Regions from separate parts of the Nocardioides sp. NPDC057577 genome, predicted to be linked through region 1. Evidence: riboswitches for the same ligand, from Rfam matches in the RefSeq annotation. Region 1 holds a riboswitch; the other holds the start of a gene.
What was found. A riboswitch is a leader RNA that binds a small molecule or an ion and turns the genes downstream of it on or off. The one in region 1 is predicted to bind thiamine pyrophosphate.

Region 1 (7,254 bases):
GGTTCGACCGCGAGCGCCCGCGCCAGCGCGACCCGCTGTCGCTCGCCACCGCTCAGCGTGCCCGGCAGCCGGTCCTGGTAGCCGCCCAGGCCGACGAGCTCCAGCAGGTCGGCGACCTTCGTCGTGCGGTCGGCGGCCGGGATGCGGCGCAACCGCATCGCGTACGCGACGTTGTCGGCGGCGCTGAGGTGCGGGAACAGCTGCCCGTCCTGGAACATCAGCGCGAAGCCACGCTTGTGTGTCGGCACCCCGCGCAGAGGCCGCCCGTCCCAGCTGATCTCCCCCGTCGCCGGCTCCAGCCCGGCCACGGCCCGCAGCAGCGTCGACTTCCCCGACCCCGACGGCCCGAGCAGCGCCAGCACCTCTCCGTCCGCCAGCTCCAGGCTGACGTCCGAGACGGCCGCCTTCCCGTCGTACGCCACCGACACCTCACGCAGCGAGAGCATCGCCACCTCGATCCTGCCGAAGCGTCAGCCCCGTCGGCCGAGTTGGCACGGTCGTGACGTCTCGGCCGACGTAGGTGACGCCTCGGCCGACGGGGGTGACTTCTCGGCGGATCACAGTGCTCCGATCGAAGGGACGCGGAGACGCTCGACGAGGAGCATCACGAGAGCGGTGGCGGCGGCGAGGACGCAGGCGGCGGCGAGGGCCATCCCGTAGTTGTCCGAGCCCGGACGGGACAGCAGCCGGAGGATGACCACGGGAAGGGTGGGGTTCTCCTCGCGGACGAGGAAGGACGTCGCGCCGAACTCGCCGAGCGACGCCGCGAAGGCGAAGCCGGAGGATGCGAGGAGAGGCTTCCAGATGGCAGGTACGTCCACGGTCATGACCGCGCGCAACGGCCCGGCGCCGAGCCCGGCGGCGGCCTGGCGCAGCCGGTCGTCGACGGACGCCAGGACCGGCACCAACGTCCTCACCACGAGCGGCAGCGCCACCAGCGCCTGCGCCAGCGGCACGAGCCACGGCTCGTCGCGGAAGTCGAGCGGGGCCGACCCGAGGGTCAGGTAGAGCCCGAGCCCCAGGGTGACGGCGCTGACCCCGAGCGGCACCATGAACAGCCCGTCCAGGACGGAACGCACCCGCCGCTCGGCCACGGAACGGGACCGGCGGGTCACCGCGAAGGCCACCAGCAGCCCGAGGGTCAGCGCTACCAACGAGGCCTGCACCGCGACCGCCAGCGAGGTCATCAGCGCGGTCGTGGCCGGCACCGGCAGCGGCGGATCGAACCCGGGAGTCTGCAGCGCCCCGTAGTTCCCGAGGCTCCACCGGTCCTCGACCCGCAGCGACCCGAGCAGCAGGGCGAGCAGCGGACCGGCGACCAGCAGGACCAGCACCGACGTCGACAACAGGGCCGGGACGTCTCGCAGCGAGACCCGCCGGCGGCGTACGACGACCCGGGACTGCGCGGGATCCGGCACCGAGCGCAGCCGGCCGGCGACGACCAGCAACCCGATGACGACCACCAGCTGGAGCACCGACAGCACGGCGGCGCCGGGAAGGTCGAACAGGGTGAAGGTCAGCTTGTAGATCTCGGTCTCGATGCTGTTGTAGCGCACCCCGCCGAGGGTGAGCACGATCCCGAACGCGGTGGCGCAGAAGAGGAAGACCACCGATGCCGCGGAGACGATCGCGGGCCGCAGCGCGGGCAGGGTGATCGTCAGCAGGACCCGGAAAGGCGAGGCACCCAGCGCGGCAGCGGCCTCCCCGGGACGCGGGTCGAGCGACTCCCAGGCCGCCCCGACCGCGCGGATCACCACCGAGGCGTTGAAGAAGACCAGACCGAGGATGATCGCGGTCGGCGTCCCGTCGAGCCCCCACCCGGCCAGCAACCCGGCCTCGCCGATGAGCTCGCGGAAGGCGACCCCGACGACGACGGTGGGGAGCACGAACGGCACCAGGAGCCCCGCCCGGATGACCCGCTGCATCGGAAAGCTCAGCCGATAGAGCGCGAACGCGGCCGGCAGCCCGAGCGCGACGCTCAGCACCGTCGCCAGCCCCGAGGACCACAGCGTGAACCAGAGCGCCCGCTGGATCTCCGGGCGCCCCAGGATCCTGGACACGACCGACGGGTCGAAGGATCCTTCGAAGAACAGGCCGCGCTGCACCATCCCCACGACCGGCAGGACGAAGAAGACCGCCAGCACGGCCACCGGGAGTGCGGCGAGCGCGACCAGGGTCGCGATTCGCCGGGTCACAGCACGACGGGTGGAGCTCACTGCGCGATCGTGTCGCTCCAGGTCGCCAGCCACGCTTCCCGGTTCTCGTCGATGTCGTCGGGTTCCACGGAGAGCGGTGAGGTCGGCTGCTGCGCGAACTTCGCCCAGTCGGCGGGCAGCTCGACGCCCGAGGAGACGGGGAACACGTACATGCTCTCCGGAAGCGCCCCCTGCACGCTGTCCGAGAGCAGGAAGTCGATCAGCGCCTGGGCGCCCTCGGGGTGGTCGGCGCCCTCGAGCACGCCGGCGTACTCGACCTGACGGAAGCAGGTGTCCAACAGCGCCTTCGTCGTCGACGCCCCGTCCTTGACGGTGAAGGCCGGCGAGGAGTCGTAGGAGAGGACGATCGGTCGCGTGCCCTTGCCGCCGCCCTGGGTGAAGTCGGAGTAGTAGGCCTGGTCCCAGCCGTCGACGACCTTGGTGCCGTTGTCCATCAGCTTGCCCCAGTAGTCGGCCCAGCCGTCCTCGCCGTACTCGGCGACGGTCGCCAGCAGGAACGCCATCCCCGGCGTCGACGTCGCAGCGCCCGGGGTCACGAAGAGATCCTTGTACGCCGGCTCGGCCAGGTCGTCGAGCGACTCCGGCGGCGTCAGCTTCTTCGCCGCGAACCACTCGGTGTCGATGTTGACGCACACGCTGCCGTTGTCGACCGGGGTGAGGAAGTGCTTCTCGTCGCCCGGGAGGTTGAACTCGTCGACCCCGGCCGGGACGGTCTTCGGCGTGTAGGCCGCCAGCGCGCCCTGGTCGATCGCGCGGCTGGCGAAGGTGTTGTCGACGCCGAAGACCGCGTCACCGTCGGGGTTGCCGGTGTCCATGGCGATCTTGGTGGTCAGCTCGCCGCCGTCGCCCGCGTGCCGGATCTCGGCGGTGTAGCCGGTCTTCTCGGTGAACTCGGCCAGCACCTCCTTCGGCAGCGTGAAGCTGTCGTGGGTCAGCAGCACGACCGTCTTGTCGTCGGCACCGCTCGACTTCTCGGCGTCCGGCTCGGCGGGAGTGCTCCCGCAGGCGGCGAGCACCAGCGCGGAGATCGCCGTGGTCGCAGTGATGGCAGGCGTACGCATCCGCATTCCTGACTCCCTTCGCCGGTATCAACCGGAGCAGGTTCGGAGGGTCTGCGGCGCTGTTCGCCGCACTCTCAGGCCTCCCGGCCTCCCCTGTCTGTTCCCGCCAACACTACTGCTTGCGAGAATTCAGCCATGACCGACGTCGCCATCTCGTCCTTCGACGACCTTCCCCCGAAGACCGCGTACGCCCTGTGGCAGCTGCGCCAGGAGGTCTTCATCGTCGAGCAGGACTGCCCGTACCTCGACCTGGACGGCCGCGACCTCGAGCCCGGCACGCTCCACGTGGTGCTCACCGACGGCGACCGGCTCGCCGGCACCGCCCGCATCCTCGACGACGGCGACGTGTGGCGGATCGGCCGCGTCGTGCTCGCTCCCACCCACCGCGGCCAGGGCCTGGCCGACGTGATCATGCAGGCCGCCGTCGAGGCCGTCACCGACCGCGACGTCGTCCTCGACGCTCAGTCGCCGCTGGCCGGCTGGTACGCCACGTTCGGGTTCGTGAAGGACGGCGAGGACTTCCTCGAGGACGACATCCCGCACACCCCGATGCGGCTCACCCGCTGACGGGGGCGAACAGCACGCTCGCCTCAGTCTCCTCACGCGTGGCCTGACCGCGAGCCGCGAGCAGCTCGAGGTGGGCCTTGGTCTCCATGACCGCGAGGCCGGCGTTGAAGAAGTCCAGCTCGGCGAAGGCACGCTCGTGGCGGGTCCAGCCGAGGTCGTTGGCGACCTCGAGGGCGGAGCGCCGTCCGGCCTGCAGGGACGCGAGCGACTGGGCGAGCCGGGACTCGTGGTGGGCCAGGAGCTCGTCGATGCGGGCGTGCGACGACGGGGCGACCGGGCCGTGAGCAGGGAGAAGTCGCAGATCTGGCAACGAGCGAACCTTGGTCAGCGACGCCATGAAGTCGCCGAGCGGGTCGATGACCGGCACCGGCTCGAAGCCGATCGACGGCGTGATCGTGGGCAGCACGTGGTCGCCGGCGAACAGGACCAAGCCGGCCAGGTCCGCGTAGACGTAGTGGCCCTGGGTGTGCCCAGGGGTGTGCACGGCATCGACGTCCCGACCGGCGACGGAGAGTCGTACGTCCCCTTCCAGCCACTGCGACGGCATCCGCCAGTGGGACAGGTCGGGCGCGGGCGGCGGGTTGGCGGCCCACTCCGCGGCGAGCTCGTGCGCACCGGCGTGGGCGAGGAGCCGGTCGGTCGAGACCCAGCCGTCGAGGTCGCCGTTGGTGAGCTCGAGGGTGGGCCGGTCGCCGGCGCCGAGCAGCACGTCCGCGCCGAACTCCTGACCGAGCACCGAGGCGAGCGTGTAGTGGTCGCGGTGCACGTGGGTGACCAGGAACCGGCAGATGTCGCCGAACTCGAAGCCGAGCTGCTTCAGCCCGGTCTCCAGAGCAGAACGCCCCTCGGTGATCGCCCAGCCACCGTCGACCAGCGAAAGTCCGTCAGAGCCCTCGAGGACGTAGATGTTGACCGCCTTGAGCCCGTCCATGGGCAGCGGCAGCGGGATCCGGTGTACGCCGTCGGCGACCGTCCACGCACCGGGAGCGGACCAGTGCTCCCCCGAGTCAGGCGAGATGGCGGTGGCTGTCGACTGACTCATCGTTCTCCTTCGGTCGGCCCTGAAGCTCTGCCTTTCCAGAGCCAGAGGAGACCCAGGATCGGCAGCAGGGCGGGAACGAATCCGTATCCGCTCCCGAACTTCGACCATACCGAGTCGTCCGGGAACCAGGACGGCACGGCCAAGGACAGGACACCGACGACGATCACTCCAGCCAGCTCGATCCACAGCATGACCTTCGCGAAACCCGCCGACCCGGCGGCCGCCCGGCGGATCGCGAACCAGCCGGCGACGTACGTCGCCGCGGCGACGACCGAGAGCGAGTAGGCGATCGGGGCCTCGTCGAAGTGGGTGAAGACCTGCACCAGCGACCTGGCTCCCGCGGCGAGCACGAAGATCGCATAGACGGTCAGCAGCACCAGGTGCGGACCGGAACGAGTCTTGTCGGGAGAGGTCGCGGTCACGCTTTTCGGGGTCCCTGCGGCGCCCGGAGCGGAGCGAGGACGTCGTGGGGTGCTCACCGGACCATCATGACGCGTACGGCCACGACACCCGTCGCCAGGGCCGCCGCCGCGATCACGCCCGAGGACCAGGTCGAGCGGTCCGCGCGCATCGTCTGCAGCGCGAGCGGCATCAGGCACACCAACGCCCCCAGGTAGCCGAGGAAGGTCGACAGCGACTCCGGCTTGCGTCCGCCCGACCAGGCCGCCAGCGCCCCGATCGCGAGCACGACCGCCAGGATCTCCAGCATCCACGCCACCTGGTCCAGCCACTTCGGTCGCGGCGCCTTCAGCACCACGCCGAGCACGGCCGCGACCGTCACGAACGCGGCGTACCCAGCCACGATAATTCCGATCAGTGTCACGGCGTCCACGTGCCAATCTTCTCCAATGACCTCCACATCTCCCGATCCGGGGCTCGTCGCCCGGCTCCGCGCCGCCGGCTGTGTCTTCGCCGAGGACGAGGCGGCGCTGCTCGAGTCCGCCCCGGTCACCGCCCGGGAGCGGGAGGAGATGGTCGTACGCCGCGTGGCCGGCGAGCCGCTGGAGCTCATCCTGGGCTGGGCCGAGTTCTGCGGGCTCCGGATCCGGGTGGCGCCGGGGGTGTTCGTGCCCCGTCAGCGCTCGGCGCTGATGGTCGACCTCGCCGTCCAGGCGGTCCCGCGGGGCGGGTCGCTGAGGGTGCTCGACCTCGGCTGCGGGACCGGAGCGCTGGGTGCCGCCGTTGCGGCGCGCGTCCTGGACGCGGAGGTCTGGGCGACCGACGTCGACCCAGCCGCGGTCGAGTGTGCGCGGAGCAATCTCCCCGCTGACCGCGTCCTCCTCGGCGACCTCTACGACCCGCTCCCCCACGACCTCGCCTTCGACGTGATCGTGGCCAACGCCCCGTACGTCCCGAGCGACCAGATCCGGAACATGCCGCCCGAGGCGCGCGACCACGAGCACCACGTGGCCCTCGACGGCGGCACGGACGGGCTCGACGTACAGCGTCGCGTGATCGAGCAGGCGCCGAAGCATCTGGCCCCTGGCGGCGTACTCGTGATCGAGGCCGGCCAAGAGCAGGCGCCCGTCACCGCGAGCCTGATGCGGGAGCAGGGGCTGGTCGCGGAGATCCATCACGACGAAGACCTCTACGCGACCGCGGTGACCGGAACGGCTCGCTGACGAGCTGCGCCGAAAACTGCGCCGAAAAGCGAGGCGTCCCTCTGATTGCACACCACCCCCGCGGTGTGCATTCAGAGGGACCGCCACCGTGAAGGTCGTCCACCCCCCACCGGCGGACGACCTTCTCGCCGATGAAACGGGCCACCCGCCGACCCATGACGCGGGTTGGGAAGAATTTTTTCGAGAATCCCGTCAGACTTCCGATATGCAGGCTTACGGTCTGACCCACCTGGTGCCGTTGTCCCTGCTCACAGCGGGGATCGTGGCCGTGATCTGGCTGGGCAGGCAGCAGCGGGCCGACGCGAAGCCGTCGAGATTCTCCCGAGGATTCGCGCTCGCGCTGCCGCTCACGGTGATCCCGCTGCTGGCTCACGAGTGGGTCACCGACTTCGACCTCTTCATCGACCTGCCGGTCCAGCTGTGTGATCTGGCGTGGATCGCGGCGGCGATCGCGCTGTGGACCCACCATCCCTACCCGACGGCGCTGACCTGCTTCTGGGGCCTCACCCTGACCACGCAGGGCGTGTTCACCCCGGACGTGATGGACTTCCCCGACGTCAGCTACATCACCTTCTGGGTGATGCACCTGATGGTCGTGCTGGCCGCCGTCTACCTGGTCTTCGGGCTCAAGCTGCTACCCCGCTGGCGTGACTACGGCTGGACGGTCGCGACCACCGCGGCGTGGGCCGTGGTGGCGTACGTCCTCAACCTCGTTCTCGACGCCAACTACGGCTACCTGCGGCGCA
Region 2 (7,254 bases), on a different contig from region 1:
GTGGCGGCGAGGACCGCGGAGCAGCCGAGCTCCATCGCCAGGGCCGCATCCGAGGCCGTCCCGACGCCGGCGTCGAGCACGACCGGCACGGACACCGCGGCCACGACCGCCTCGATCGCATAGGGGTTCAGCAGCCCCAGCCCCGACCCGATCGGCGAGCCGAGCGGCATCACCGCCGCGCAGCCGGCGTCCTCGAGCCGGCGGGCGAGGACGGGGTCGTCGGTGGCGTACGGAAGGACGGTGAAGCCCTTGCGCACCAGCTGCTCGGCGGCCTCGACGAGCTCGACCGCGTCGGGCATCAGCGAGGTCTCGTCGCCGATCACCTCGAGCTTGACCCAGTCGGTCTCCAGCGCCTCGCGGGCGAGCTCGGCGGTCAGCACCGCCTCGCGTGCCGAGAGGCAGCCCGCGGTGTTGGGCAGGATCGGCACCTTCGCCGCACGCAACGTCTCGAGCAGTCCGCCGGCGGCCGTCGAGGACGTACGCCGCATCGAGACCGTCACCAGACCGGGCTCGGCCGTATCGATGACGTCCGGGAGCAGGGCCAGGTTGGGCAGGCCGCCGGTGCCGAGGAAGAGGCGCGAGGACAGCTCGCGGCCGGCGATCCTGAACCCGTTCTCGGGGACACTCATCCGCCCTGCACCGCCGTCACGATCTCGACGACCTGACCGTCCTGGAGCCGCCAGAGCGCCCAGTCGTCGCGCGGCACGATCTCCTCGTCGACGGCGACCGCGATCCCGCTCGGCCGCCGGTCGCCGGTCCTCGCCTCGAGCAGGTCCGCGACGGTGCCGCTGACCTCCACCGGCTCGCTGTTCACGGTGATCCTCATCCGTCCTCCTTCATCCGGAACCGACGCGGATCGACCGCGGGTTCCACTGACCCTGTCTCGACGTGATCGGCCACCAGTTGCGCGATGAGCGGCGCCAGCAGGACCCCGTTGCGGTAGGCGCCCGCGGCGAGCACGACGCCCGGCTCGTGGGTCGGGCCGACCAGCGGGAGGTTGTCGGCGGTTCCCGGGCGGTCCCGCGAGGTCACCTCCACCACGGCGGCGCGGTCGAGCGCCGACACCACCCGGCGGGCGGAGTCGAGCAGCCGCCACACACCCTCGACGGTCGGCAGCAGCGGACCGTCACGCTCCTCGGTGGTGGCGCCGATGACCACCTCGTCGCTGTCGATCCGCGGCACCACGTAGATCTGCTCGCCGTGCGCCCAGGCCCGCACCGTCCGCTCCACCGGCTCCTGCGTCCGCACGCGCACCACGTCTCCGCGTACCGGCCGGATGAGGGAGGAGTACGGGTCGGGCAGGCGCGCCCCGGTCGCGATGACGGTCACGTCGGCGACCGTGTTGGTCTCGACACGCCTCCGCCTAGCGGCTCCGGCGGCTCGACCGACAGAACCGCTGGTCGAGCCGGATTCGTGAGGAACGAACGAATCCGTGTCGAGACCAACACGGTCCCCGACGCGATCGAGCAATGCCGAGACGACCGCACGTGGGTCGACGGAATGGTCCTCGGCGAGGAAGGCCCCACCGGCGACCCGGCCGAGGCCGGGCTCACGTGCGAGCAGATCCCGCCGCCCCAACCTCTCGTGGGAGACCCCGGCGAGATCGAGCACCGCGAGCTGCCGCTCGACCTGCTGGACGTCCCCGGCGTCGACGCCGGCCAGCAGCGTCCCGCGGGTGTGCACCGGCACCCCGAGCCGGGCGGCGAAGCCGGGCCAGAGCGCCAGCGACGCCAGGCACAGCCGGGTCAGCGACTCCTCGCCGTACCAGGCCTCACCGGCCGGGCTGAGCATGCCGGCCGCGGCGTAGGACGCGCCGGAGCCCGGCGCCGGATCGACCACCGTGACGTCGTGGCCTCGACGGATCAGCTCGTCGGCCACGGACAGGCCGACGATCCCAGCACCGAGGATCCGCACCCGCATCAGCCGACGGCTTCCGCGAGCTCCTTCGCGGCTTGACGTGGGTCGGGTTGTCGCCAGAGCCCGCCGATCACGGCGACCCCGTGGGCGCCGGCGGCGCGTACGTCCCCGGCCGAGGTCGTCGAGATCCCGCCGATCGCGATCAGCGGGAGCACACCGGCGGCATCTGTGACGGCGGCGACGCCCAGCGGGTCGGGGAGCCCGGCCTTGGAGGTGGTGGCGAAGACGGGCCCGAAGCCGGCGTAGTCCGCGCCCGCGGCCGCAGCCGCCTGGACCGCGGCCCGGTCCCGGCAGGTCGCGCCGATGACCAGCCCCGGGGCGACCGTGTCGGCGATCCGGCGGGCCTCGGCCACCGGCAGGTCGGAGGCACCGAGGTGGACGCCGTGCGCACCGGCCGCGAGCGCCACGTCGAGCCGGTCGTCGACGACCACACAGGCATCGTAGGCAGCGACCCGCTCGATCACGGTCGTCGTCAGCGCAAGCAGCTCCCGAGTGGTCGCGGACTTGTCGCGGACCTGGAAACCGGCGACGCCGGCCTCGGCGAAGGCGGGCAGCAGGGCGAGGTCATCGCTCGATGAGACCAGGCAGAAAATACGTGGAAGAAGCACAACCAATCACTTCCTTCGCCGGCATGATCCGGATCAGGTGTAACGGTCGGAGCGGCTCCAGCTCCCTCTCAGCCCGCTGCCGCGGACTCCCGTGTGGACGTCTCCGACCATAGCGCGCACCGCCGAAGGCTCGCAGCCCCGGGGCCCGCACAGCGGGATACCTCTAGTAGGTCGAGATCCGCAGAGCCCGCATCTTGGCGTACAGCGTGGTGCGGGAGATGCCGAGCTCGCGGGCGACCGCGGCCTTGTTGCCGTCGTGCTTGATCAGCTCGTGCAGGATGACGTCGCGCTCGGCCTGGTCGAGCGGCCGCACGGCGGCCCGCGGCCCCGGCACGCAGCCGAGCTTCGGCGGCAGGTCGGCAGGGACGATCGCACCGAACCGACGCCGGGCGGCGGCATGGGCGAGCACGGCCCGCAGCTCGCGTACGTTGCCCGGCCAGCGGTGCTCGACCAGGATCCGCTCGACGCCGGGAGTCAGGAAGGCGTCCGGGTTGATCCTGGCGAGCAGCTCGCGGGCCAGCCCGGGGATCTCGTCGCGCCGCGCGGCCAGCGGCAGCTTCTCCTCGACGCGGGAGGCCAGCGCGGCCACCGCCGCGGTGTGCTCGGACAGCTCGGCCAACGGCGCCGAGACCATCACCACGTGAGCCCGGTCCGGGCGTTCCAGTGCCTCCGCGACGACGCCGAGCAGCGCGTCGGAGAGCAGCTCGAGACCGTCGATGATGACGGTGCCCACCCCGGCGGCCATCCGGCGCCGGAACTGCTTGGCCCAGTTGCCGTCGCCCTCCAGGACCGTCGTGGCGCCGGTCAGCAGCGTGATCGGTGAGGACGGCGCGAGCTCCCTGGCCAGGGACGTACGCCCCGACCCCGGTGGCCCGGCCACCAGGATCGTCCCCGGCTCTCGGGCGGCCTCGGACAGCGCGCGGACCGAGACCCCGCGCCGGGGCTCGCGGGGCTCGATGCGTACGAGCGCGGCCAGACGGCGGGTGTCGAGCACCTCGGCGTGCACATGCACCGACTCCCCCGACTCCAGGCTCATGTCCATGACCGTCGCCCCCGGAAGATGTACGTCCTGGAGCAGGATCCGCAGCACGGCGATGTCCGCGCCGGTCAGGGTGTCCTGAGCCGTCTGGTTGGACACGGTCAGGTTCTCGCCGACCGCGACCAGCGCGCCGCGGCACGCCACCACGGCCTCGTGAAAGGCCAGCAGCAGCTGCTTGTCGGTGGTGCGGCTACCGTCCTGGAGGCGCCGCTGGATGTCGGTCACCGCACGCTGCACCACCGGGCGCAACAGCGGGTTGGCGTCGCTGGCCTGCGAGGTGATGTCGAGGACACCCTCGATCCGGTGCGTCACCGGATGCCGGATCGGCATCGCGAAGCAGCTGAACTCGCGCAGCATCTCGGCGAAGTGCTCCGCACCGTGCACCTGCACCGGGAGCCTGGTCTCGAGCGCCGTGCCCGGCGCGTTGGTGCCCAGCCGCTCCTCGAGCAGGCTGGCGCCCAGATCGACCCCGAGGCCGTCGAACGCCCTCGCCACCTTCGCCCGGCCGCACCAGCGATGCACGATCCGGCAGTCCCGGTCGACCAGCAGCGTGGCGTACGTCGTGCTGACGAGGTTCGCGGCCAGCTCCTTCAGGACAGGGCCGGCCGCCTCGTACAGGGAACCGTGCGGGTCGATGGCGACCGGCGCGAGCGAACCATGGGCCCGCACCGGGTCGACCCCGGCGAGGCGCGAGCGATGCCAGGACGCGGCGATCCGCTCCGGCTCGGATGACGTCGTAGGCGGCACAACATCCCCCCATCGAATGTGGCACTCGTCACATTAGCCCGGTGGGGTGCCGGTCGAAAGAGAACTGTTCAGGTTCTGAACACCCGCCGACCCGCTGCGCTGCGACCGTGACAGGGACCCCCGCTCCCCATCCCGGAACACCAAGGAGTCAGCATGAAGACCAAGGCCGCCGTCGTCTACGAACCCGGCAAACCGATCGTGATCGAGGAGCTCGACCTCGACAAGCCCCAGTCGGGCGAGGTGCTGATCCGCTACACGCATGCGGGGCTGTGCCACTCCGACGTGCACATCGCCCACGGCGACCTCGAGGCCCGGCTGCCGATGGTCCTCGGCCACGAGGGCGCCGGCGTCATCGAGGAGGTCGGGCCCGGCGTCACCCGGGTCAAGGCCGGTGACCGGGTCGTCTGCTCCTTCATCCCCAACTGCGGCACCTGCCGCTACTGCTCCAACGGCCAGCAGTCGATCTGCGACATGGGCGCGACCATCCTCGAGGGCTACCTGCCCGGTGAGCGGTTCCCGATCTCCGGGCCCGCCGGCCAGTACGGCGCGATGTGCATGCTCGGCACCTTCAGCCAGTACGGCGTGATCCACCAGAACTCGGTGGTCAAGGTCGACGACGACCTCTCGCTCGAGTCGGCCGTGCTGGTCGGCTGCGGCGTGCCCACCGGCTTCGGGTCCGCGGTGAACACTGCGGCGGTCAAGGCCGGCGACACCGTCGTGGTCTACGGCATCGGCGGCATCGGCATCAACGCCGTCCAGGGCGCGAAGCTCGCCGGCGCGAAGTACGTCGTCGCCGTCGACCCGCTGGAGAACAAACGTGAGGCCGCGCTCCAGCTCGGCGCCACCCACGCCTTCGCCGACGCGGCCTCCGCGCTGGCCGAGGTCACCAACCTGACCCGCGGCCAGCTCGCCGACTCCGCCATCCTCACCCAGGGTCTGGTCACCACCGAGAACGTCACCGACGGCTTCGACGTGATCGGCAAGGGCGGGATCCTGGTCCTGACGGGCCTCAACAAGCTCACCGAGCCGACCATCCAGCTCTCCGGCGCGGTGACCACCCTGTTCCGCAAGACGATCAAGGGCAGCCTGTTCGGCGACTGCAACCCGACGTACGACATCCCGCGGATCCTCGGGCTCTACCAGAAGGGCGACATCAAGCTCGACGAGCTGATCACCCGCACCTACACGCTCGAGCAGGTCAACGAGGGGTACGACGACCTGCTCAACGGCGCCAACATCCGCGGCGTGGTCGTCCACGACCACTCCTGAGGATGCCGTGGCCCTCGGTCTCGGCTCCGGAGCCGAAGCCGGGACCGGGGCCATGGCGGCGTACGATTCCCTTCCGTGGCTGACGTTGAGTTCCGATACTCCGACCTCCTCCCGACCGGCAAGGACGACACTCCCTACCGGCTGATCACGGACGAGGGGGTGGAAGAGATCGAGGTCGACGGGCGCAAGTTCCTCAAGGTCGACCCCGAGGCGATCCGCCGGCTGACCGCCGAAGCGATGAAGGACATCAACCAGTACCTCCGCCCGGCGCACCTCAAGCAGCTGCGCAAGATCATCGACGACCCCGAGGCCTCCGGCAACGACCGCTTCGTCGCGCTGGACCTGCTCAAGAACGTCAACATCTCCGCCGGCGGGATCCTGCCGATGTGCCAGGACACCGGCACCGCGATCGTGATGGGCAAGAAGTCCGAGGGTGTGCTGACCGGCGCCGACGACGCCGAGACCGTCAGCCGCGGTGTCTTCGACGCCTACACCAAGCTCAACCTCCGCTACTCGCAGCTGGCCCCGCTGACCACGTACGAGGAGAAGAACACCGGCTCCAACCTGCCCGCGCAGATCGAGATCTACTCGACCGCCGAGGGCGAGAACGGCCCGGAGTACAAGTTCCTCTTCATGGCCAAGGGCGGCGGCAGCGCCAACAAGTCGTTCCTGTTCCAGGAGACCAAGGCGATCCTCAACCCCGATCGGATCCTGACCTTCCTCGACGAGAAGATCCGCTCGCTCGGCACGGCCGCCTGTCCGCCGTACCACCTCGCCGTCGTCATCGGCGGGACGTCGGCGGAGTTCGCGCTGAAGACCGCCAAGTATGCGAGCGCCCACTACCTCGACAACCTCCCGACCGAGGGCTCGATGAGCGCCCACGGCTTCCGCGACACCGAGCTGGAGGAGAAGGTCTTCGAGCTGACCCAGTCCTTCGGGATCGGCGCGCAGTTCGGTGGCAAGTACTTCTGCCATGACGTACGCGTCGTCCGCCTGCCCCGCCACGGCGCGAGCTGTCCGGTGGCGATCGCGGTCTCCTGCTCCGCCGACCGTCAGGCGCTGGGCAAGATCACCCGCGACGGCGTCTTCCTCGAGCAGCTCGAGACCGACCCGGCGCAGTACATGCCCGACGCCGGCATGGCCGAGGAGATCTCGGCCGGCGAGGTCGTCGACATCGACCTCAACCAGCCGATGGCCGAGATCCTCGCGACGCTGTCGCAGCACCCGGTCAAGACGCGCCTGTCCCTGTCCGGTCCGATGGTCGTGGCCCGCGACATCGCGCACGCCAAGATCAAGGAGCGGCTCGACGCGGGCGAGGAGATGCCTTCCTACCTCAAGGATCACCCGGTCTACTACGCCGGTCCCGCCAAGACGCCCGAGGGCATGGCCTCGGGCTCCTTCGGCCCCACGACCGCGGGCCGGATGGACTCCTACGTCGAGCAGTTCCAGGCTGCCGGCGGATCCATGGTCATGCTCGCCAAGGGCAACCGCTCCAAGGTCGTGGCCGAGGCCTGCGGGACCTACGGCGGCTTCTACCTCGGCTCCATCGGCGGCCCCGCGGCACGGCTCGCGCAGGACTGCATCAAGTCCGTCGAGGTGCTCGAGTACCCCGAGCTCGGCATGGAGGCGGTCTGGAAGATCGAGGTCGAGAACTTCCCCGCCTTCATCGTCGTC

Region 2: another riboswitch for thiamine pyrophosphate. It lies ahead of thiE (thiamine phosphate synthase); the one in region 1 lies ahead of ACFU7D_RS10360 (thiamine ABC transporter substrate binding subunit).

What each region holds. Positions count from the first base shown of each region.
Region 1 covers NZ_JBHVGB010000037.1:2,896-10,149, reverse strand. The annotation lists gene ACFU7D_RS10370 (ABC transporter ATP-binding protein) at 1-446, opposite strand, end outside; gene ACFU7D_RS10365 (ABC transporter permease) at 558-2,216, opposite strand; gene ACFU7D_RS10360 (thiamine ABC transporter substrate binding subunit) at 2,213-3,277, opposite strand; TPP riboswitch at 3,274-3,382, opposite strand; gene ACFU7D_RS10355 (GNAT family N-acetyltransferase) at 3,413-3,844, shown strand; gene ACFU7D_RS10350 (MBL fold metallo-hydrolase) at 3,834-4,886, opposite strand; gene ACFU7D_RS10345 (hypothetical protein) at 4,883-5,308, opposite strand; gene ACFU7D_RS10340 (hypothetical protein) at 5,362-5,718, opposite strand; gene ACFU7D_RS10335 (putative protein N(5)-glutamine methyltransferase) at 5,735-6,508, shown strand; gene ACFU7D_RS10330 (TIGR02206 family membrane protein) at 6,714-7,254, shown strand, end outside.
Region 2 covers NZ_JBHVGB010000061.1:14,635-21,888, forward strand. The annotation lists gene ACFU7D_RS14285 (thiazole synthase) at 1-629, opposite strand, end outside; gene thiS (sulfur carrier protein ThiS) at 626-826, opposite strand; gene ACFU7D_RS14295 (FAD-dependent oxidoreductase) at 823-1,920, opposite strand; gene thiE (thiamine phosphate synthase) at 1,920-2,525, opposite strand; TPP riboswitch at 2,519-2,628, opposite strand; gene ACFU7D_RS14305 (sigma-54-dependent Fis family transcriptional regulator) at 2,689-4,311, opposite strand; gene ACFU7D_RS14310 (Zn-dependent alcohol dehydrogenase) at 4,465-5,580, shown strand; gene ACFU7D_RS14315 (fumarate hydratase) at 5,656-7,254, shown strand, end outside.